Regions from separate parts of the Paenibacillus sp. ISL-20 genome, predicted to be linked through region 2. Evidence: riboswitches for the same ligand, from Rfam matches in the RefSeq annotation. Region 2 holds a riboswitch; the other holds the start of a gene.

Region 1 (11,445 bases), on a different contig from region 2:
AGAGACCACCGTGCGTGCTGCATCGTCCGCTTTCACGCCGATAGGAGGGAAGCCTAGCGTTAAATCGTCATATTCGTTAAAGAAACCGTTCAAGCCTTCGCCTTGCGTCATTGGCAGCGGATAGAAGCTTTTGCCTTCGCCAGCCTTCATTTCATGGAGAGGTTTATCCAGATCCTGCAGCGTTTTGATATTATTCATGTCAATGCCGTACTTTTGCACATACTTATCATCGAATACCCAGTACTGCGTTAGCGCTGAATCTTTGTACGTCGGAACGGAATAATATTTGCCGCCGATTTTTGTGCCTTCCCATACTTTTTCGGGAATCAGTTTGTACAAGTCGGGCGTTTCGCTCTGAACCAGATCCGTAATATCGGCAAATGCGCCCATAGCTACTTGCTTGCTGTATTTACCGCTGTTCGTGAACATGATGTCAAAGGGTTCGCCGGTATTCACGATGGTGTTCATTTTGGTATCCCATTCGCCCCAGCTGGCTACCTTGATGTCAACCTTCACGCCAATCTTCTCGGCCGTATAGGCATTCATGGCATCAACCGCTTTGCTGAAATTGTTCGGCACTTGGCCCCCGATGGTCCACCAGGTCAATGTCGGAATATCCTTACTTGTTTCGGTGTTGTCCTTCGGTGTGTCTGTTGTCGCTTTAGATCCATCCGTCGCAGCTGGAGACTTCGAGCCGCCGCAGGCTGCTAAAACGGTCAACATGAGTGCCAGTACGCACAGTGTAGAGATGAACTTAAAAGCTCTCTTCATTCCAAATTCCCCCTTATTGAAGTTAAATCGCTTAAGAGTTGTACAGTGTGATCTATCATAAACCAAGGTTTTTTCTTGGCTTATTTCGTCTTTAGCCTTTCACGGCGCCGACCGTCAATCCGGAAATAAAATACTTCTGGAAGAAAGGGTAGGCGAATGCTACCGGCAGCACGATGAGAATGGCGACAGCCATACGGGCTGATTCCTTCGGCATCGTTGCAACGAGCATGGCGTAACTCACGCCCATACTTGCTGCATTCTTCGCGAGTGCGTCTACATTACTCATTAAGCTGTTGAGCAGTGCTTGCAGGGAATACAGATTCTGGTTGTCGATATAGAGCATCGATTGGAACCAGTCATTCCAGTAAGCAAAGCAGAGAAACAGTCCAATGGTTGCGATGACCGGCAGCGAGATCGGCAGGATGATGGAGAAGAAGATTCGCAGCTGGCTCGCGCCATCGATTTCGGCAGATTCGATCAGTCCATCGGGAATCGTGCTCTTGAAGAAGGTTTTACATATAATTACGTTGAACGATGAAACGGCTAGCGGCAGTATTAGTGCCCAGATGCTATCCTTAAGTCCTAATAAATTGGTATTAATGAAGTAGCTGGACACCAAGCCGCCATTGAATACCATGGGGATGAATACCACCCAGGTCAGAAAGCCCCTCAGCTTGTAGTTTGGGCGAGAGAGCACATAACCCATGGAGGCGGTAAGCAATACGCCGAGCACGGTACCAACCACGGTAACGAGGGCGGACACGCCGAGCGATCGCAGAATCATCGTTCCCTGCTTGACGATATAGACGTAAGCCTCAGCCGATAAAGCAACCGGAAGTAGGTGATATCCGGTCTCACGGATGGACTCCTCACTGGAGAAGGAAATGGACAGAACAACAACTACAGGTATGACGCAGAGCAGAGCCAAGATGATAAATATCAGGTTGAAGAACAGGTTGACGGCTTTGTTTGTACGGTTAAACTTCTCAAGGCCTGTCTCGTAAGTGGTTTTCGGTGTCATCGTCTTGCCTCCTTACATCATCGCGCTATCCGGATCGATTCTGCGAACAATCCAGTTAGCGATCAGAATCGTTGCGCATCCCAGAACAGACTGTACGAATGCGGCTGCGGATGCCATCCCTACGGTGGCGGTTTTCAGTTGCTTATACACCATGACATCGATGGTGGTTGCCACGTTGAACAGCGAATTGGAATCTCGCGTGACCTGATAGAACAAGCCGAAATCAGTGTAAAATATCCGCCCGACGGCCAGTATGAACATCATGACGATCACCAGCTTGAGCATGGGCAGTGTAATAAATCTCGTCTGCTGCCAAATCGAAGCGCCATCAATAACAGCTGCTTCATAATAGGTGCTGTCAATGCTTGTGATAGTTGCCAAATAAATGACCATACCATAGCCCAGGCCCTTCCAGACATTCAAGAGAATCAAGAACAATGGCCAATATTTCGGCTCCATATACCAGTTAATAGGATCGCTGCCCATATTGACGAGCATTTGATTGACAATCCCTTTATCGAAACTTAAGAATGCCCAGCCTACCGCAGATACGACCACCCAGGATAGGAAATAGGGGAGGAACATCATCGTCTGATAGACCTTGCTCGCTTTGCGGCTGTGGAGGAGTCCGATCATAATCGCGAATAGCACGGGCAGAACGATTCCTAGCACGATAAACACAATGTTGTAGCCAATGGTGTTGCGAATAATGATCCAAGCGTCATTCGATTTGAACAAGAATTCGAAGTTTTTGAGGCCTACCCATGGACTGTTAAACACATTGCTCAAAAAGCCGCCGCTTATCTTGAAATTTTTGAAGGCGATAATGATCCCAAACATCGGTAAGAAACTAAACAGGAGGTACCAAATCGTGGTCGGCAGCGCCAAGAGGGTAAGTTCCGTATCCTGCTTGTGCCAACGTATTCGTAAGCGCTTTCGTTTAACTTTTGATTGGGCTGTAGAGCTCATGTCTGTCACTCCTTACGGTGTTATCTCGCTTGTCGTGCACCTGGTAGTTTCATTGTATAAGAGGAAGATTCGTCGCTTCCAGATAACAAACTTGATACTATAGTCAACAAACGTTAGATTCGAAAGATTTTTATTGATGGAAATTGAGATATTTGATATGATGTATTCACAAAAGCTACTCACGATAACGGCAAACTTGTCGAAAGGCAAGGACGCAAAGCTACAGGGTCTTCTTGACGAAACGTCAATGACAGCCAGCTACCGAATGAAAACGCTTTTTTTGTTTTTTTGGACAAACATCCATTGAATCCTGTGGAACTCTAATACGATAATGGCAAACTTGTCGAAAGACTAGGACGCAAAGCTACAGGGCCTTCTTGACGAAATGTCAAATGGCAGCCTGGCCACCGAAGGGGAGTTAGCATGCGCAACGCAGTGTTCGCGATTGTAGGACTTTTTGCGTTATTGATATGGGCTCCGGTTGTACAAGCTGCACCATCTGAAGATTGGCTGGGCTTGGAGGAACTGGATCGTGGGGCAATCGTCATTCAATATGACGTGAAAGCAGGCACCAAGACAAAGCTCATGATCGGAAAAGGTCAGGACCAATATACATATGGGCTTTCGCCAGCCAAGCAGCAGGAAGTTTTTCCACTGCAGATGGGCAACGGAGATTACACGATTTCCGTGCTGGAACAAGTTAGCGGCAGCAAATACAAGATCGTTCAGGAAGCGGCAGTTAAGCTTCAACTGACAAACGGCAGCAAAGTGTTTTTGAATTCTGTACAAAATATCGATTGGAGCGAAGAGGACAAGGCTGCTCAGCTTGCGAAAAAGCTAACCCGTTCGGCTCACTCCGACAAGGAAAAAGTACAGGCTGTCTACGAATATATCGTCGGGACGGTCCGGTACGACAATGCTCTTGCATCCAGCAAGCTGACGGATTACCTTCCCGATATCAACCGCACGATCGCTGGACAGAAAGGGATGTGTTATGATTACGCCTCCCTGTTCGCTTCCATGCTCCGAAGCCTCGATATTCCGGCAAAGCTTGTCATGGGAACCTCGGAATACGTCGATGTGTACCACGCCTGGAATGAAGTATATTTGAATGGGCAGTGGGTAACCATTGACACAACCGTCGATGCGAGCTGGAAAAGCAAAGGGACCGAGTACAAAATGATTAAAGATGCTTCCAGCTATTCTGCATCCAAATACTACTAATAAATGTGCAATAAAACTAAGCTTTGGACGAATAAGTCCAAGGCTTATTTCGGTTGTATAGAAAATGTAGAGTTTTGGCCGATATAATGCAGGAAGCCCGCTGGGTTCTGAAGGGAAATACAGACACCAATGAATCGTGCGCCCATAACAGGTCTTGGAGATGATGGCTCGGGAAGTCCATTATCGGCATGCATTTTGATAGAAGCATGGGACGAATTAACGCACGGAAAGTAAGATCGGAACCGAATATTACGAGGGTAATGCTGAGATTGAGGGAGAGATTATGAAGAAAAAAGTAAGTGGAATCGTTGTGGCGCTGCTGCTTCTGTTTCAAACACTATTGGGCACATTCGCTTTGACAGCGAATGCGGCGGGTAGCGAGCAGGAATCAGCAGTTACTATGCAGGAATTAGAGACTGGCGTGCAAGAATTAGAAGTTAGTGAACAAAAAACAGTGACGGATGACGTATATAACACGCCAGCACCAGTAGCCGACATGGAGGGGATACTAACCAAAGTCGTATTAACCGATATGAACGGTACCGTGGTTGATGCGGTATATAATCCGGACAGCAGCCTGGACATCGGCGCAGCCGTTAATCTCAGCTACGAATGGGAGCTTCCGAACGGGCACGGCTACAAGAATGGGGATACATACACATTCGAGCTGCCGACGCAGTTTGAGATTTTTACGGATATTGATGCACCACTCCTTACCGGTCAAGGCGAAGTTGGCCGATTTACGGTTGATCGGAACGGGAAAGTTGTGATGACCTTCAACGATTACGTGGAGAACCATTCCAACATCAGCGGCAAGCTGGAAATTCGCACAGAGTTTAAGAAGGAAGTCCTTAAAGGAAGCACAGAAATCATTATTGCTATTCCGATAAAGGGTGGGGTTCAGACCATCATCGTGAACCTAAAGCCGCAAGGCGGAAAGCTGATCGAGAAGCAAGGGAAAGCGATTGGCAAAGACCGGATCGATTGGACGGTCCAGATCAACAAATCTCTGGACAAAATCAAGCACGCGGTCATCACCGATGAAATGCCTGAAGGCTTGGAGCTCATCGCGGATTCCGTAGAGGTTCACAACCTGCAGGTTAACGGTGACGGCTCAGCAGTTCTTGGTGATCAGCTGGATGCTGGCAAGTATACCGTCCAAACGGGCGGCGGCAAACTGGAGCTTGCATTCCAGGATGAGACGATCAGCAAAGCCTACGAAATTCGTTTCTCGACGAAGCTTATCGGTCAACAGTCCCGGTTTGAGAACACCGCTGTCCTGTCTGGCGACGGGATGGAAAATGCCCAATCGACGGCTACCGTAACGGTAGATCGCGGCCAATTCTTGAATAAATCGTATCGCCAGGATAAGGATACCGGAATCATCACTTGGACGGTGAAATACAATTTCAACGAGAAGAAGATTCCGAGTGCTCAAGCTATTATTACGGATGAATTTAGTGAGAATCATACCTGGATAGCCGATTCGCTGAAGGTGTATAACGGGAATTCGGCCAATGCCCAAGACCTGGTTTCAGAGGATGAATATAAAGCTGAAGCGAAAGGTATGAACGGATTCGAGCTTCAATTCAAGCAGGATATCGATTCGCCTTATACGATCGTTTACCAGACGATGCCGGTCGATCGCTTGAGCTCCGAAGGGCAGGAGGTCAAGAACAAAGTCGTATCGGGTGAAGCGTCCAAGGAAGTAACTGCTCCGGGCTATGGAAGCCGTGCTCTGGTCAAAGGAACCTCGAACATCGATTTCGCCAACAAAAAGGCAAAGTGGAAGATCACGGTCAATGGTGATAAAAAGCCGGACGGCACCAAATACAGCATGGAGAAGGTAGTCATCACGGATACGTTCCCGCAAGACGGACTCGAATTCGTTCCGGATTCAGTGACCGTAAAAGCGGACGGGAAAGTCGTTCCAGAGAGCGAATACACGGTGAAGTACGATAATGTACGCGAAGGCTTTGTAATCGAATTCTCTAAGATTGACACCACCTATACGATTGAATATGAAACGAAGTTTAACATCAGCTGGCTGAAGGATCGCAAACGGGACTTTTTGAACAGAGCTTCGATGACATGGATCGAGGAAGGCAAGACCAAAGGACCGATTGAGCGAGATGCGAGCTTCTCCGCTGACGATTATACGAAAAATAACGGCGGCAAAGACGGCAGCTATAATCCTGTCAGCAAAGAAATTACGTGGAACATCAAGATGAATTATAATCTCGATTCGCTTAAAGAAGCGATCGTAACCGATGTTCTGAAGCAGGAGCAGAAGCTTGTGCCGGATTCAGTCAAGGTATACGAGATGAAGCTTACCGGGGGACGGAATGGCGTTCAGAAGGGCTCGCTAGTTCCAGCTGAACAATATGTAGTGACGGAACCATCAGAAGCTAACGGAAACCAGCTGTCCATTCGTTTTACCAGCCCGATCTCATCCGCATACTGGATTGAATTCAAAACATCGCTGGAAGGCACATTGATTGTCAATAAAATCGATAATACCGCGGAACTGCTGGATGGCAGCGCTAAAAAGGCAACATGGAACGCCAGCGTAACGATTCCTCACGGCGGCGAATATGTGAAGAAAAGTGGCGCCCAAAACGGAAACAAAATCGACTGGGTGATTCGAATCAATGAAGGTCAGTCGCATATTTCCAACGCCAGAATGATCGACTATCCAAGTGCGAACCAAATCTTGATCGAGGATTCCTTCCACTTGTACGCTACCAAGATTAATGCAAACGGTAAAGCGGAAAAAGCTCAAGGGCTGACAAAAGGGAAGGATTACACCTTAACCATCAATAGGCTTGACGGAGATCAGGAGACATTCGAATTAAAGTTTGAGGATGACATCTCAACGGCCTATATTTTGGAATATCAGTCGTTCATTATCGCTGAAGATAAAGAGGCTGTACAAAATAAGGTGGCTCTCGAAGGAGATCAGCTGAAGACTGAGATTCGGGAAACGACGGAAGAGGTTATTGTCCGTACTTCCTCCGGCTCAGGTTCGGGAGGTGGCGTAACGGGCAGCCTGGAAGTAACGAAGGTGGATCAGGACGATCAGACGAAGCCACTGACGGGAGCAAAGTTTGCGCTTTACGACAAGGCAGGCAAACGAACGCCGATCGTAAAAACCACGGATGAGGAAGGCAAAATCCTCTTTACGAAGCTGCTGTACGACGAGTACATTTTGGAGGAGCTGTCAGCTCCAGAGGGGTATAAGATCGAGCAAGCGACATGGGACGTAACGATTAATTCCAGCATCAAGGACCAAGGCAATGTGAAGAAAATAATCGTAATGAACCGCAAGGAAGAGCCGGTTACACCTGGCGAGCCTTCCAATCCTACGGATCCGACGGATCCAGGTAATCCGGGGAACCCAACTGATCCGGGCAATCCGACGGACCCAGGCAACCCGGGGAACCCAACCGATCCTGGCAATCCGACGGATCCAGGTAACCCAGGGAACCCAATAGATCCGGGCAATCCGACCGGTGAAGTAGAGGTGCCGGACGAGGATGTTCCAAGAGGTGAACCAACAACGCCTCAAACTCCTCAAACGCCTCCGACAGAGCCGGAAACACCTACCGTTGATATTAGCGAAGAGGATATTCCGCGAGGAGGCGTCGAGCCTGAGCCTCAGATGCCGGAAGCACCAACTCCATCTGAGAAGACTTCAACACCGCAAACGACAGTTTCGATGCTTCCAAAAACCGGTGAAGCGAGCCCTTATCCATTCTATTTGGCTGGCCTCGGGCTGATCGCTTTCGGTGTATGGTTAGGTCGCAAACGGATAAAAATGAAACCATAATTCGTCAGACTTCGGCTCTCCTTGTCCTGTAACCAGGGCAGGGGGAGCCGTTTTCATGAGGGGGATCAACCGCCATGATGTATGCATTTATTATGTGTAGTAACATAAATACCTCTGATCCCGATCAGAGGTATTTATTATCCACCATTATCCTGCTGAAAGGATCTCGTCAATTTTAATCCAGCGCGATTCCTCTTCGGCCATGGACAGTTTGATCTCCCGTCTAAACGTGTGGATCAGCACGACAATTCCTGTCAATTCCGTGTTCTCATATTCATCGAACAGCCTCACGGTAATCATACGGTGTTCATGAAAAGACTCGGCGAGCGCACTCTCGATTAATTCCATTTCTTGTGGATCCAGCGTTGGCCGGTCTTTCCTGCCCTCTTCCAGTTGCCTGCGAATGATGGTTTCTTTGTGTTCCGGCAGCATCATCCGACTGGATTCCCACAGCCCGTTTCCCTCAAGCTTTTTTCGTGTTGTCATTTATAATGTCCTCCTATCTTGGCTGATCGATCCAGCGCTTGGCCTGCGTCTGTTTTGGATACGGCTCGGATCACAACCGAATTCCCGTATTTATTTTTGAGGGCATCGGTCACCCGTTCAAGTGCCATCGACCGCTCCCGTCCGGTATCAAACAATGACATTTGGTATTCCGTATCCGGGGAAAACTGCGACAAGCTAATACCGACCCGCCGAATCGGCAGGCCGTCCCAATACGTTTCAAGCAGCCGGCATGCCCAGCGGTAAACCTGATTCGTAATATTCGATGGATCCTCCATCTTCATCTGTCGGCTAAATCCCGTAGGGCGGTCAAAGTCTGCTCCCATACAACCGACCGATACAACATGCCCCATAAAACCAAGACCGCGGCATCGCTGGCAAACCAACTCGGTTAGCTCAAGCAGCACAACCTTAATTTCTTCCAGCTTGGTATAATCCCGAGGGAGGGTCATCATGTGTCCAACCGATTTAGGGTCAACCTGGTGAGTGCCGGGTCTTACCGGGCTGTCATCGATTCCCTTGGCAATTCGCCAGTACATCTCGGCTGAGATATCGGAATTTTTACCGAATTTACGGCGCATCATCTGCTTCAATTTAGCAAGAGGCGTCTGAGCCACGCTGCCGATCGTGGGCAGCCCCATGACGTTAAAGTGGCGGGTCATCTTGCTGCCGGCCATAAACATACAGCTAACGGGCAATTTCCAAAGGGTATCCGCAAGCGAGTCCTTGGACAACGTGTAGATGCCGGACGGATTTTTCTTGGCATAGTTGTCACAGGCCGTTTTAGCAAGGATTTTGGTTTCACCGATGCCGAAGCGGGCGCGAACACCCGTAGCATCCAGGATATGGCGCTGAATGGTTTGGGCTAACTCATCGGGTGTGCCGAATAGGTGCAGCGAACCGGTAACGTCTAAAAATTGCTCATCGATACTGTAAGGCTCAACTAAATCGGTATAGCTCTTATATATCTCCGTGATTTGCATCGAAACGTCAATATACTTCTGCATTCTGGGTTTAATGACGACAAGATCCGGGCACTTTGATAGTGCCTCTCCTAATCGCTCTGCCGTCGTTATTCCTTTTTCTTTAGCAAGCGGACAAGCAGCCAACACGATACCTGAACGTCTTTCCGGATCCCCTGCAACTACCAAAGGGCGGCCTGTATACTCGGGATGGTCTGCTTTCTCAACAGATGCATAAAAGGACTGGCAATCCCCTAACATGATGACTCGGTTAGATGATTTCACAACAGACTCCCCTTATCTGCAATTTGTAGCCCAAGGTAGGTGTACGATCTTTGCTCGATCTCCGCCTCAATTAGCCCCCATAGTATGGACAGCTTGTGATGATACCCTCTACAGATGAATTCAACCTCAATGCCAAGCTTTGTTTTTCGATCCTCGTAAACCTTAATGGCATATTCACGCATTGTTCTACGAGCCTGAGCTAAATCGGATAATGCAGCTGCCTGCAAATGGTCGATGATCGCATTCGTTAGCTCGGGGGTCTTTAAATCTGCTCTACATAGGATTGAACGGTCATGCTCTAACACATCAAGTAAAAGGGGTAATAAAATATAATCCTTCACCAGTTTGGTTTCATCTGGTTTCAACCCAATACTCAACATCATTATTCACCTCATTGACGGGAACGTTTGTTTGTATTATATGCGAACATTCGTTCTTTTATCAATGTAAATTATACCCTTATGATGACGGATCAGAAATTCACAAGCGATACCCCTCATGATCAGGGATTAAAGCCCCCACCTGGAACCTTTCAATCAACGGATTACTTTTATTAAGATTCACTTTCATTACAAAGTCGGAAGGGAGCTCTTGGATGCAAAACGAAATATCCTCCTGTAAAAATTCCGGTTGTTCATTATCGTAAAATTTCTCGGCCGCTTCTGACTTTCGTATCCGTTCAATGGTTTCCTCGGCAGATATACGGTTAGTGTCTTGGAGAATCTCCGATATATACTGTGCGCAGGCCAGATCATCATCCCCTGACGGATGCGAAGCAATTAAATTAATCATCATGTCGTCTTCTTTTAATAAGTTTCTCTTTATAAACTCTGCTGTTGTTCTTGCATTGGTGAACCCGGTAACGAATAGGTGCTCGGTACTCAATGCGTTTAGGGTTGCTGTAACTCCATTGGTTGTCTTCTGAATCAGAAATTTCTCCCGAAGATCCAAGTTGTGTAAACGTACAGGCGAATTGTCCAGTTCAAACCCCGGAATCGGCAGACCCTGTATCTCTCCCGCTAATAAAAAGTCAGGATAGATTTTGTTTAGACGCAAGGCGTCGTCTAGAGTTCCCGCCAGAATGATACCCTGAACCCCATTGATAAAGGCATAGTGCGCTACGGTAAAAGCCCTTATAACATCAATTACAACATTGATGTGGGATGCTTCCAATGTATGATGATGTCCTCGGATAATCTGTATCGGCATGCAGCAAACCCCTTTCACCCGGCATACTTGGGCTATTTTAGTAACAGTATATTTGCCCAAATCCAAGGAGTGCTCAAATCCCCCAAGGATTCGGCAGCAATGAAGGAATATTAAATTCGGATGTGGTGATAATTAGGAAGCATGAACTAATAAAGAAAATGGCCTATTATAAACGAACTTCAAGTCCGAGGAGCGATACCATGGAAAAGACCAAAAAGCGAAAACTGAATATTAGCTTTAATAGCGATATCGACCTGCAGACCGACTCCGCGGAGACAAAAGACAGCGAATCCTCCGGAAAATCAAAATCTTCTAACGGCTCAAAGGGTCAATTGTGGGAATTTATCGCACTAGCGACGATCCCAATTGTGCTCGTTTTCGGCAATTCCATGCTAGTCCCGGGGCTTCCTGAAATGCAAAGGGAGCTTGGTATCAGTAAATTCCAAAGCAGCTTGATCATCACAATTTTCTCCTTGGCAGCAGGCTTGTTTATTCCGATTATTGGTTATTTGTCAGATCGGTATGGACGCAAAATTATTATTATACCCGCCTTGATCATATATGGAGCTGCCGGTATTCTGGCAGGATTCGGCGCCGTTTGGAACTCATTTGCGGTGATTATCTCTGCGAGGGCGATTCAGGGGCTTGCAGCCGCCGGAACAGCACCGATT
Region 2 (11,445 bases):
CAAAAACTATCGCGGAACGGTAACGAACGACGTATACGGCATCAGCCTGAATCCGGTGGCGAAACATCCGGACGATACTTTGGTGAGAGTCTTCGTGGAGGGTAAGGAATATCCTGCCAACGAGTGGAGTAAGCTGCCGCTTAACGAAGGTGAGAACCAGATTAAAGTCGGTGTTTATAACAAAGCTGGCGAGCTGATCAACGAGTATACCTATACCATCGTTCGTGAAAGTGCTGCAACAGCCAACAACAAGCTGGAATCATTGGTTCCATCCGTAGGAAGCCTGTATCCGGCTTTCAATCCGGACCAGAATGCCTATACGATGAGCGTAACGAATAGCGTTTATCAACTGCAACTGACGCCAACGGCGCAAGATCAGGACGCTTCGATTCAGATTCGGTTGGGTAACGGCGAATGGAAAACGATACCGAACGGTAAGATCAGCGATTATCTCGCGCTGAATGTCGGTCCGAACATCATTACCGTTAAGGTTACGGATCAAGACGGCAAGTTCAAAGAGTATACTTTGACGGTAACGAGAGCGTCCGGTAACGATAACTCCGGCGGTGGCAGCACTGGCGGAGGCAGCAACTCGGGCACTGGCAATACAACGCCACTTCCGGGCATAGGTGAGAAACCAGCAAACATTATAACAATCGTTAACGGTTCGAATACTTCGTTCGCTTCCGGCACCGTAAACCAAACGGGAGATCGTACGAACACGACGGTTACCATTGATAAGGACAAGCTGTCCGGCATTCTTGCGGACGGCAAAGGACAGAAACTGGGCATCCGCGTACCGGGTAACGGTGATGTCGAAGTTCGAGGATTGACGGTCCAAGATCTGAAGAAACTTGCCGATACCGGCTCCAGCCTGGAAATCGAAGACTTGCTGGCCATTTATCCGGTTCCAGCAGGACAACTCGATGTTAACGCAATTAGCAAACAGTTCGGCAACGCGCCGATCGGCGACATTGCCACTAACATCAAGATCAAACGTTCGGGCGATGAGTTGGCTCAACTTGCCCGCGAGAAGGCTGCCAAAGGCGGTTATGAACTGCTTGTGCATCCGGTTGATCTCGATTTGACCTTTATGCATGACGGAAAAACGGATAGAGCGGGATTATTGAATGGTTATGCACCAAAATACATCGCAATTCCGGAAGGCGTAGATCCGAACCGCATCACGACGGGCGTGATCGTCAATCCGGACGGCAGTGTATACCACGTGCCGACGGTCGTAACAAAAATCGATAACCGGTACTTCGCGCTCATCAATGATCTTCGCAGCAGCGGCACCTACTCGGTCATCTGGAATCCTCAGGATTTCGAGGATGTAAGATCCCATTGGGGCAGAGAGGATGTCAACAATATTGCAGCAAGACTTGACCTTAAAGGAAACGGCAATAATACGTTCTCGCCGAATCGCCATGTCACACGCTCCGAATTTGCTGAAATTGTCGTGTTAGGCCTGGGCTTAATGCGTCAGGATGCACCACAGGCTAATTTCTCTGATGTACCGGCCTCCGTATGGTATATGGACGCTGTATCCATTGCGAATGAATTTGATATCGTTCGTGGTTATAGTGACGGCAATTTCAAAGGCGGTCTGCAAATTACGAGAGAGCAAGGTTTTGCTATGATTGCTCGCGCGTACCGTTTGATTCAATCCAAAGATGTGCCGAATCAGGAGCAGATCGCATCCACGCTGGCACAATATACGGATGGGGCAAATGTAGCGGCTTGGGCAAAAGCGGATGTAACACAATTGATCAATGCGGGAATTATTCAAGGCAACGGACCTGAAGCGCTTAGTCCGAAAGCGCAAATGACGCGTGCCGAGGTAACCGCACTGATGGCAAGAATGCTGAAAGTGACCAACCTGATCGATAAATAATGAAGCAACGCAAACAACCATTGATGGCATGGAAGTCGTCAATGGTTGTTCTTTCATATCTATTTGGAACCGTAAATGATGGAGCAGTGCCTACATTAGAATGGATTAGGAGAGGAATACTTCTTGGCAAACGACTCACCAAAATACCAAATGAAAAAGAGTCATATGATCTTGTTAATTGGGTTATTGTTAGTCATTCTATCGAGCTTGCGCATGGTGTGGATGGAATTGTTACCTCATCAAGAGCAGGTGTCCATGACGAATGGGCAATTAGATTTGCGTCATTGGAATGCAGAAGATGGCGGCGTTCTCTTGCTTGATGGGGAATGGGAGTTTTATCCGTCACAATGGTTGCTGGATGGTAGTCGTCGGCAGCGTGCGTCAGCCAAGATCGAGCCAAAGCTGATTTCGGTTCCAGGAGGATGGAATGAAGCTTTACATAGCGAAGAGCCGACCCCATATGGTTATGCATCCTATCTCCTGCGTATTAAAGTAAATCCGAAACAGAACGTTAATTATAGTATTCGTGTACCCAGCGTACGCACTTCATCCGAATTATATGTAAATGGCCGATTGCTTGCTAAATCCGGGCAGGTGGCGAAAACAAAGGAAGAATATACGGCGAAGAACCTGCCTTATTCTACAAGCTTTACGGCAGACGACAACGGTGTCATCGACTTAGTGATTCAGGCGGCAAATTATGTGGACAGTCGGGGCAGCGGCATTGCCAGGTCCATTAAATTCGGTTCAGAAGAAGCCATTGCCAAGGAAATGAAATTTTCCGTTTCCATGCAGACGCTGGGAGCCATTATATTTCTTATGCATTCTGTGTATGCACTTATTTTGTTTTTACTAGGAAATAAAGAGAAGAAGCTGCTTTATTTTTCTTTGTTGACACTATGCGTAACACTTTCCAGCCTATTTAGTAACGATGAGAAGCTGTTTCATCAATTGTTTTATATCGGCAGTGATTGGGATTTTCGGCTATCCAATGCCGCTTTTATGATCGGATGTTATGCTTTGTTGGAGTGTACGAATCATCGTGAACTCCCTTACTGGCGCAGGATATATCCTGTTTATACCGTAATGAATCTGGGGACTGCCGCGGTTACGTTGTTTTTAGCTCCCCATCAGGTGATCATGCTCTTCCCGGTTTATTTCTTATTGGGATCCGTCGCAGCCGTAATCACGATCATAGCCATTTTAAAAAAAGTAATCAAGGATATAAAAAGCCATCTGTTACTGCTCTTTTCTATGCTTGCGCTGGTTCACCATTTTCTGTGGTCTTTATTCTGGCGGGAGAGCGGTTTGAGCGTTGTCCACTATCCGTTTGACCTGATTATATCGATGGGGTGCTTGGCGTCTGTATGGTTTAAGGGTTATTTCAACATGCATGCTAACACCAAGGAGATTGCCGCAACCTTGCAAAGAGTGAATGACCATAAAGATCAATTTTTGGCGAATACGTCTCATGAATTTAAAAATCCGCTCCATAGCATCCTTAACATGTCACAGTCCGTTTTGAACAGGGAAGGACATTTGTTACAGGATCGAAGTGTCAAGGAGCTCGAAACGGTACTCTCTGTAGGACGTCGGCTAACACTTATATTAAATGATTTGATTGATGTGATGAGTCTGCGGGAAGGCAACCCACGTTTACAGAAAAAAGTCATATCGATTCAGCCGATCATAACGGGAGTCATTGATATGCTGCAATTTAACGCGGAAGTGAAGTCTGTCAACATTGTAAATCAGGTTCCTGAGGATTTTCCTCCCGTCATAGCGGATGAGAACCGGCTGATTCAAATTGTTTTCAATTTACTTCATAATGCCGTGAAGTATACGAATGAAGGGGTCATTTCGATTCAGGCTTTGGCAGAGGACGGAAGCGCGTATATTGTTATTGCTGATACCGGGATCGGCATGGATGAGGACATGCTGAAACGCTTATTCCTTCCGTACGAGCAAGCCAGCGCCAGCGAGACGATGATTGAAGGCGGATTTGGGTTGGGCTTAAGTATAAGCAAGCAACTTATTGAACTTCATCGAGGTACGTTAGAGGTGTCCTCTGTTTTAGGAGAAGGCTCGAAGTTTACATTTTCGTTAAAGCTAGCGGATCTGAATGCAGAGGATGAGGGGGAGATTTCCAACTCATTCGACCCAATAACATTACAAGCAAAGTCGACTCAGGAAACAGCCTCAGCCGTTCTGGAAAAAGAGGACATCCCGCCAGTGGCAAAACAAACAACCTTTATTGCAATGAATCGTGATCGTCCGCTCTTATTGATTGTGGATGATGATCCTGTCAATCTGCAAGTGCTCGAAGCCATACTACCGCCTGACGATTATGATGTAACGATGGCTACGAGCGGTAAAGAAGCATTGGCTATGCTGGACACGAAGGAATGGGATCTGGTCATCTCCGATATTATGATGCCGCAGATGTCGGGTTATGAGCTGACAAGAAGAATTCGAGAGCGGTATACACTTACCGAGCTCCCTGTGTTGCTCCTTACCGCAAGAAGCCAGCCGAAAGATATCCAAAGTGGTTTTTTAGCAGGAGCCAACGATTATGTGACAAAGCCAGTGGAAGCATTAGAAATCAGATCGCGGATTGAGGCGCTAACGACGATTAAACAAACGGTTCGGGACCAATTGCGATTAGAGGCTGCATGGCTGCAAGCGCAAATCCAACCTCATTTCTTATTCAATGCATTAAGTGCCGTAACCGCTTTAAGCGACATTAATTTGGATAAGATGCGTCATTTGCTTGATGAGTTCAGCAATTTTTTGCGGTTTAAATTTAGGTTCCAAGATACGGATGGACTTGTTTCGATCCAAGAGGAGTTAAGTCTAGTGCGCTCGTATCTATATATTGAGAAGGTCCGGTTTGAAGAGCGGCTGCAGGTCGTTTGGGAGGTAGATGACTGCGAAGAGTTAGAAGTCCCTTTCCTTTCGATCCAGCCTTTAGTTGAAAATGCGATAAGACATGGCATTATGAAGCGTACTCGCGGAGGGGAAATACATATTCGAATTTCTGTCCATGACACGCATACAGAGATAACGGTTCAAGACAATGGGATCGGAATGGATGAAGTTCAATTGCAGCGGATATTGGAAAGAAAAGCAGACCGTAGCTCGGGAGTCGGCCTGATCAATACGGATCAGCGCTTAAAGAGGCACTTCGGAACAGGACTCCATATCAAAAGCACGTTGGGTAAAGGGACAAAGGTAACTTTTTATGTGCGCAGCGAGACGAAGTACATGTAATTTTATGAAGGGGACTATTTTATCTTGTGCCCTCTTTTTATTAAGCCATTAGTCCCAATTTCAAAAATGGAAAGAGGTTCTTTATATCTGATTGACTTCCATCCCGGAGAATAAATTCAGGTCAAAAAGTGACTCAGTGCTCATTCCGAGTCGACGTGTAAAGGGTTATGTTCAGGCCGTAAGGATTATAGACACAAATAGGAATGAAACGTATAGTAAAATTATACATTTTATCGCTAATTTAATACATCGTACGACAATAGCAAACCCACCGAAAGGTGGTGACGCAAAGCTACAGGGGCTAATGTGTGAAGGATAAACACAAGGCTAGCCAGCTGCCGAATACGACGGAAGCCTCCGTCCATTTTTTCTATTCATGTAAATTTGAGACGAAGGTTTTTTTGTTTTTTAAGGTATGAAAGATTGTTATATACCTGATTTGGTAGCTTTGTCAGTTTCCAATTACAGGGGGAATGCATATTTTTTTAAAATAGAAATGGGTTAAAGATAAGAAGATGGACCTTGCGACTTAATCGATGGTTAACGAGATTTGTGCAATTAACGGAAATAATCCGGAAGCATAAGGGGGAAAAACAGTGACGAAAAGGCTTCATTACATAATAACATGCTTAATGGTAGCGCTGCTGATTTCCAGCGGTATACTACCTTCCATGACCCGTACTGCAGCAGCAGCGGAAGGAGATATGTATTCAAGTCAAGTACTTGCGTATCCCTTTAATGGAAAAAATGAGATTACATTATTCGATAAAATTGGCTTCTATCATCTTCAAGCTATTGGCGGTAGTAACGTATATGGCTATGATGTCTCAAATGATCCCAAAATAAAGGGCAGATACATTGATGCAGATAATGATCCATTAACTTACAGCAGCAGCTCAATGGAATATGTACCTAATGGGGAAGTTCAAACGGCATTCCTTTATATTTCTCCTAATAATATCAAAAGTTCAACAGACACCGAGTTAGGAACCTTTATCCAAGGACCAAAGGGCGGAAGGTTCTTTATGGATCAAAGCATTAATGGTGTATATGATATTACAGACTTTGTTAAAAAAGAAGGCGCCGGACATTACTGGGGGAAAAACTTGGAGCTGAGAAATCCGTTGCAGCTTCCTTGGGGCGCCGATGCTTTAGCCAATTGGGATATCGTATTGGTCGAAAAAAATGAGAATTTACCACCAATGATTACAAAATTAAATTATTATAATGGCATTGTTCCTGCTCCCAATAAAAGCTTCACAGCCACTTTATCCGATCAGCCTATGCTCACAAAGCAAGCGGGTAGTTTAAAGGGGAGTATGGTTGTTGGTGTATACGGTGGAAATCGAACGATCATCAATGACCAATATAAAATGACTGCCTTTAAAGATAACCAAGTCCTTAATGACTCGTATGTGAGTGATAGTACTAGAGAAGAATTTAACTTTTGGAATGGAAGCATCACAAAAAACGGACAAAATGTAAGTACAAGAAATCCGGATCGAACGCCAGCTAACACGGATATATATAACTATGATTTTAACGGTTCACCGTTTTTTCCAGCAGGGTTAGATCGTGTAGATCATACGTTTACCGCAGAACCTATAAATTCTAATAGCACTAGCACCGATGCGTACCTTCCGCATTTTTGGGGAGTAGCATTAGAAGTCATTCCTCCTGAATTAGTCATTAACAAGAGTGTAAAAAACAAAGAAGACAAGCCCTATTATGAAGTCGGTGACACGGTTGTATACTCGATTGTTGCGAAAAATACAGTCGATGGGACCGTAGCGAAGAATGTAACCATCGAAGATGAAATACCTGAAGGATTAGAACTTATCGATGGAACCTTACACGCAAGTCATCAAGCAGTTCCTGAGTATAATAACGGGAAAATTACGGTGAACTTCGGTCATGTATCTGATACTGACGAGCGCAAGGTTACGTTTGAAGCGAAAATTTTAGATAGTCAAGCTGGTAAAACGATTAAGAATGTCGCCAATGTAAAAAGTGGTGGCTTAGATCCAGTAACGGCAGAAACGGACTTCACCGTTAATAAGAATCCATTGTTAGAGTCGGGCAAGACGGTAAGCATTGAGGAAAAGGCACCAGGCAACTTGGACGCGCAGCATGCCGAAGTGGGAGATACGCTGCTGTATACCATTCAGACCCGAAACACGATCACAGATAGCACGGTGAATAATCTCAAAATCTCTGATGTAGTTCCTGCAGAACTGAGATATGTACCGGGTAGTTTAACCGTAGATGGAGTATCTGTTACGGATGCCGAAGGAGACGACAGCGGTTATTATGCATCAAGCCGAGTTGTCGGCGAGTTTGGCAACGTCTCGGATATGAACTGGCATACGGTTCAATTTAAAGCGATCGTAGAACCAGGACAAGCGGGTAAGGATATTATCAATATCGCGACCGCAGACGGCGACAATGTCGATACACCGGACAGGCCGCGAGCAGAAGTGGAAGTATACCCGCGGAATCCGTATATTGAATCGGAGAAATTTGCAGCTAATACGAATGTAACCAAGGCCACGTATGAAGTCGGGGATACCATCTCCTATACGATTCGTGTGAGAGGTGTGGTCAACGATACGTATCTGGAAAATCTGACGATTACCGATACGCTGCCGGCAGGGCTGGAATACGTTCCGGGCAGCTTAAAGGTAGATGGTTTGCCTGTCACCGATGAGAAAGACAACGACGCTGGTTATTCTGTAACTGGGGAAGTATACGGATCATTTGGCGATGTTAAGGATCTGAACTGGCATACGCTGGAGTTCCAGGCTGTGATTCAAGCGGGACAAGGCGGTCAGACAATCCAAAATACGGCGCTAGTGGATGGTGACAATATTGATCAGCCAGGCACACCGACGGAAAAAGTTGTCGTTGAGCCAGAACCGCCGATAGACCCACCAGTAGAACCGCCGGTGGAGCCGCCAGTGGAACCACCAGTAGACCCACCAGTAGACCCAGAACCACCTGTCGATCCACCTGTTAATCCGCCAGTCGATCCTGTCGATCCGGGTAACGGTGGTGGAGGCGGTTCAGGTGAAGTTCCGCGCTCTCCGGTAATTGAATCCGAGAAAGCTGCACAGGATCTAAATGGAGGCAATATTGAAGTCGGAGATACGATCGAGTATACGATTCGAGCCCGCAACACGGTTTCCGGCAGCCAGGTAACCAACATGGTGATCTCGGATGAACTGCCGCAAGAACTGGAGTACGTAACAGGTACATTGAAAGTGAACGGCGTCTCGGTAACGGATAACGCCGACGGTGACAGAGGCGAATACGCGAACGGTAACGTAAAAGGAAGATTTGGAACCGTAACGGATACGGCTTGGCATACGCTGGTGTTCCAGGCGAAGGTTGTCAAGGGAGAGCATAGCGACATCATTAAGAATGTTGGTGTAGTCAATGGAGACAACCTGAATGTCCCAAGTCGCCCGAGTGAAGAGATCACGATTAATGACCCGATTTCTGTCGATCCGGCGCCTGTCTTGGAATCCGGAAAAGAAGTGAAGGACCTTAATGGCGGTACGATTCAAGTCGGGGACGTGATCGAGTATACGATCCGGACGCGCAATACCAGACAGAATGATGTTGTAAGAAATCTGAAGATTTCGGACGAGCTGCCGAATGAGCTGAAATATGTGGCAGGCAGCTTGAAAGTGGACAGCCAATCCGTAACGGATGCCCAGGATGGCGATAAAGGCTCCTATGTCGACGGGAAAGTCAGCGGACAGTTCGGCAACATTACGGATACCGCATGGCATACCATCGTATTCCGGGCTGAAGTGATAGCAGGGCAAACCGGCCAGACGATCCGTAACGTAGGTGAAGTAACCGGGGATAACTTGGTCGAACCGTATCATCCATATGAAGACATCATCATTGGTGGTGGAAGCGGAAGTAATCCAGGTGTCCCAGGAGATACGAACGATGGATCCTCTTCCGATAAGCCGAACAATCCAGGCGGGGGTGATTCGGATTCCAAGTCTCCAGACTCCAACCAATCCGGAGGATCCAATGGTTCGGATGACACGGATGTAGCTGGTGAATCAGATGGATCTGGCCAATCCGGCCAATCCGGTACTTCGAATGACGCTGTGAACGCAGAGTCCGGGGACAGAAAAGGCACAGGTAACAAGTTGCCGGATACAGCTACGAATATGTACAACTATGTAGTGGCTGGATGCATCATGCTGCTTGCAGGATTATTCTTGCTAAGAAGAAAAAAAGCATAAAGAGAAAGAGTTGAAACCAACAACCCCTAAGTAATCTAGGGGTTGTTGTTACTTGAATAAATACGAAGGGACCGGAGGAAATCCGGTCCCTTTTAGTGTTGTATATTGAATTAATCGCTGCTTCCAGCACCTATACGATATTCTCGGATCGCGCCATTTGTATTGCTTCTTCTCGGTTGTTGACGCCTAGCTTGGAGTAGAGAATCGAGCAGTAATTGCGGATCGTTCCCTCCGATAAAAATAGCTTGGCGGCGATCGATTTGTAGCGCAGTCCGCCCGATAGATTCTCCAGAATCTCCATCTCGCGTTTCGTAAGCCCGTACGGGTAGTTGTCCTGACTTGAGCCGATTCTTTCCAACTGCTCACGTTGTCGCTTCATCTCTTCGAAGACTTGCGCGGCGACGGATTGGTCGATCCAGGTTCCTCCATTATAAATAAGTTTCAAGGCTTCCTTCATTTCCCGCGGATGAATCGACTTCAGGATGTAGCCTTCCGCCCCGCGCTCCAATGCAGTTGCTGCCTGCAAGGAATCCTCAAACGTTGTCATGAGCACAACCTTCATATTAGGCCATCGCTGTTTCATCTCAAGCAAAGCTTCAAGCCCGCCCATTCCCTGCATTCGAATATCCATTAGCACGATATCCGGTTGAGACCGTTCACAATGCTCCAATGCTTCCCGCCCGTTCCCAGCCTTACCCACGACGATAAATTCAGCATGCTGTTCCAAATTATGCTTTAAGCTGTCCGTGATGATCGCCTGGTCATCAACGATCAGCAGACGGATCATGTCATGTACAGGCTCTGTCTGCAGCGGAATATTACATATGACGATAGTTCCTTGCCCAGACCCGGAATGGACGGACAGCGTGCCGTTAAATAGTTCAAGGCGTTCCTTCATCCCATGGAGCCCAAATCCGAATTGGATGTTTTCCATTCCAATGCCGTTATCTTCGATTTGTAACCGAAGCTGCTGACTATCGAAATGCAGCTGAACGGTTATCACGCTCGCCTGGCCGTGCCGAACGGCGTTGGTTAGAGACTCTTGAAGGCAGCGATATAGACTAAAGTTTATTTTTTGCATAACGAGAGTCTCACTGCCGATCACACGGAAATGGACGGTTATACCTGTCGATTTCATAAACTCTTCGCTTAACTGCCACAGCGATTCACTTAACGAATGGCTTAACGTGGTATGAGAGAGTTTGTGCAGATGCTTTCGGATATCATCCAGACTGTGCTGTGCGATACCGACCAGCGAATCGATCCTCTCGATTTGAGAATCCGGTACGGACGATCGCAGTGATTCGACGCCGACGATGAGCGAGGTAAGCGAATGGCCAATCGTGTCATGCAGTTCATGTGACAGCCGGCTGCGCTCCTCCATCAGCGTAAGCTCCTCGATCCGCTTAATATGCTGCTCCAGTAACAGCTTCTGCTCTTGAATAATACGGGATTGCTTATGGGATTGAATTAATATATTAAACGCGAAGCCGATGGCAAAACCAAGGCTGCAGTTAACGATATATTCATACGGGAGGCGATTAGCCATCCAACCGTTCAAGATCGGGAATATGATTCCACAGAGGATTCCTGTCCACACATAGCTTCTTCGACTGCTCGTCAAGCTGATAATCATCACAAATAGAATGAAAGACCACAGCAATTCGGGCGCTGCGTAGGCTAAATAGAGATGGAACAAGCCCGCTGTTGTGACTTCGACTGCAAGATACCGTTCTTCTTTTCTGCAGCGTACCGTTAATGGAATGAGGTAAACGGCCAAAGCAAGAGAAAGTACAACCCAAACCGGCGCATGGATCAATGACGGATTGACAAAAGCAGTGCTTACGATAATAACCAGCCAAAGCGTTCGTATGGCTACAAGTAACCAATCATACCAGAACCATTTTTTCATTATGGAGAACACGGATTATGCACACCTGCTTGTATTTATTTGCAAACCAATTTCCAAATAATTCAGACCTATCATGCACCATAACTTCACGATCCGTCAAG

What was found. A riboswitch is a leader RNA that binds a small molecule or an ion and turns the genes downstream of it on or off. The one in region 2 is predicted to bind cyclic di-GMP.
Region 1: another riboswitch for cyclic di-GMP. It lies ahead of J7E85_RS17365 (transglutaminase-like domain-containing protein); the one in region 2 lies ahead of J7E85_RS32875 (isopeptide-forming domain-containing fimbrial protein).

What each region holds. Positions count from the first base shown of each region.
Region 1 is NZ_JAGGRD010000027.1:10,700-22,144, forward strand. It holds gene J7E85_RS17350 (ABC transporter substrate-binding protein) at 1-771, opposite strand, end outside; gene J7E85_RS17355 (carbohydrate ABC transporter permease) at 863-1,792, opposite strand; gene J7E85_RS17360 (ABC transporter permease) at 1,805-2,761, opposite strand; cyclic di-GMP riboswitch class I at 2,941-3,027, shown strand; cyclic di-GMP riboswitch class I at 3,085-3,173, shown strand; gene J7E85_RS17365 (transglutaminase-like domain-containing protein) at 3,185-3,985, shown strand; gene J7E85_RS17370 (collagen binding domain-containing protein) at 4,269-7,814, shown strand; gene J7E85_RS17375 (YolD-like family protein) at 7,962-8,300, opposite strand; gene J7E85_RS17380 (DNA polymerase IV) at 8,297-9,565, opposite strand; gene J7E85_RS17385 (YhjD family protein) at 9,562-9,948, opposite strand; gene J7E85_RS17390 (2-phosphosulfolactate phosphatase) at 10,046-10,774, opposite strand; partial or broken gene J7E85_RS17395 (MFS transporter) at 10,975-11,445, shown strand, end outside.
Region 2 is NZ_JAGGRD010000077.1:573-12,017, forward strand. It holds partial or broken gene J7E85_RS32865 (S-layer homology domain-containing protein) at 1-1,897, shown strand, start outside; gene J7E85_RS32870 (hybrid sensor histidine kinase/response regulator) at 2,048-5,167, shown strand; cyclic di-GMP riboswitch class I at 5,419-5,510, shown strand; gene J7E85_RS32875 (isopeptide-forming domain-containing fimbrial protein) at 5,764-9,432, shown strand; gene J7E85_RS32880 (response regulator) at 9,563-11,356, opposite strand.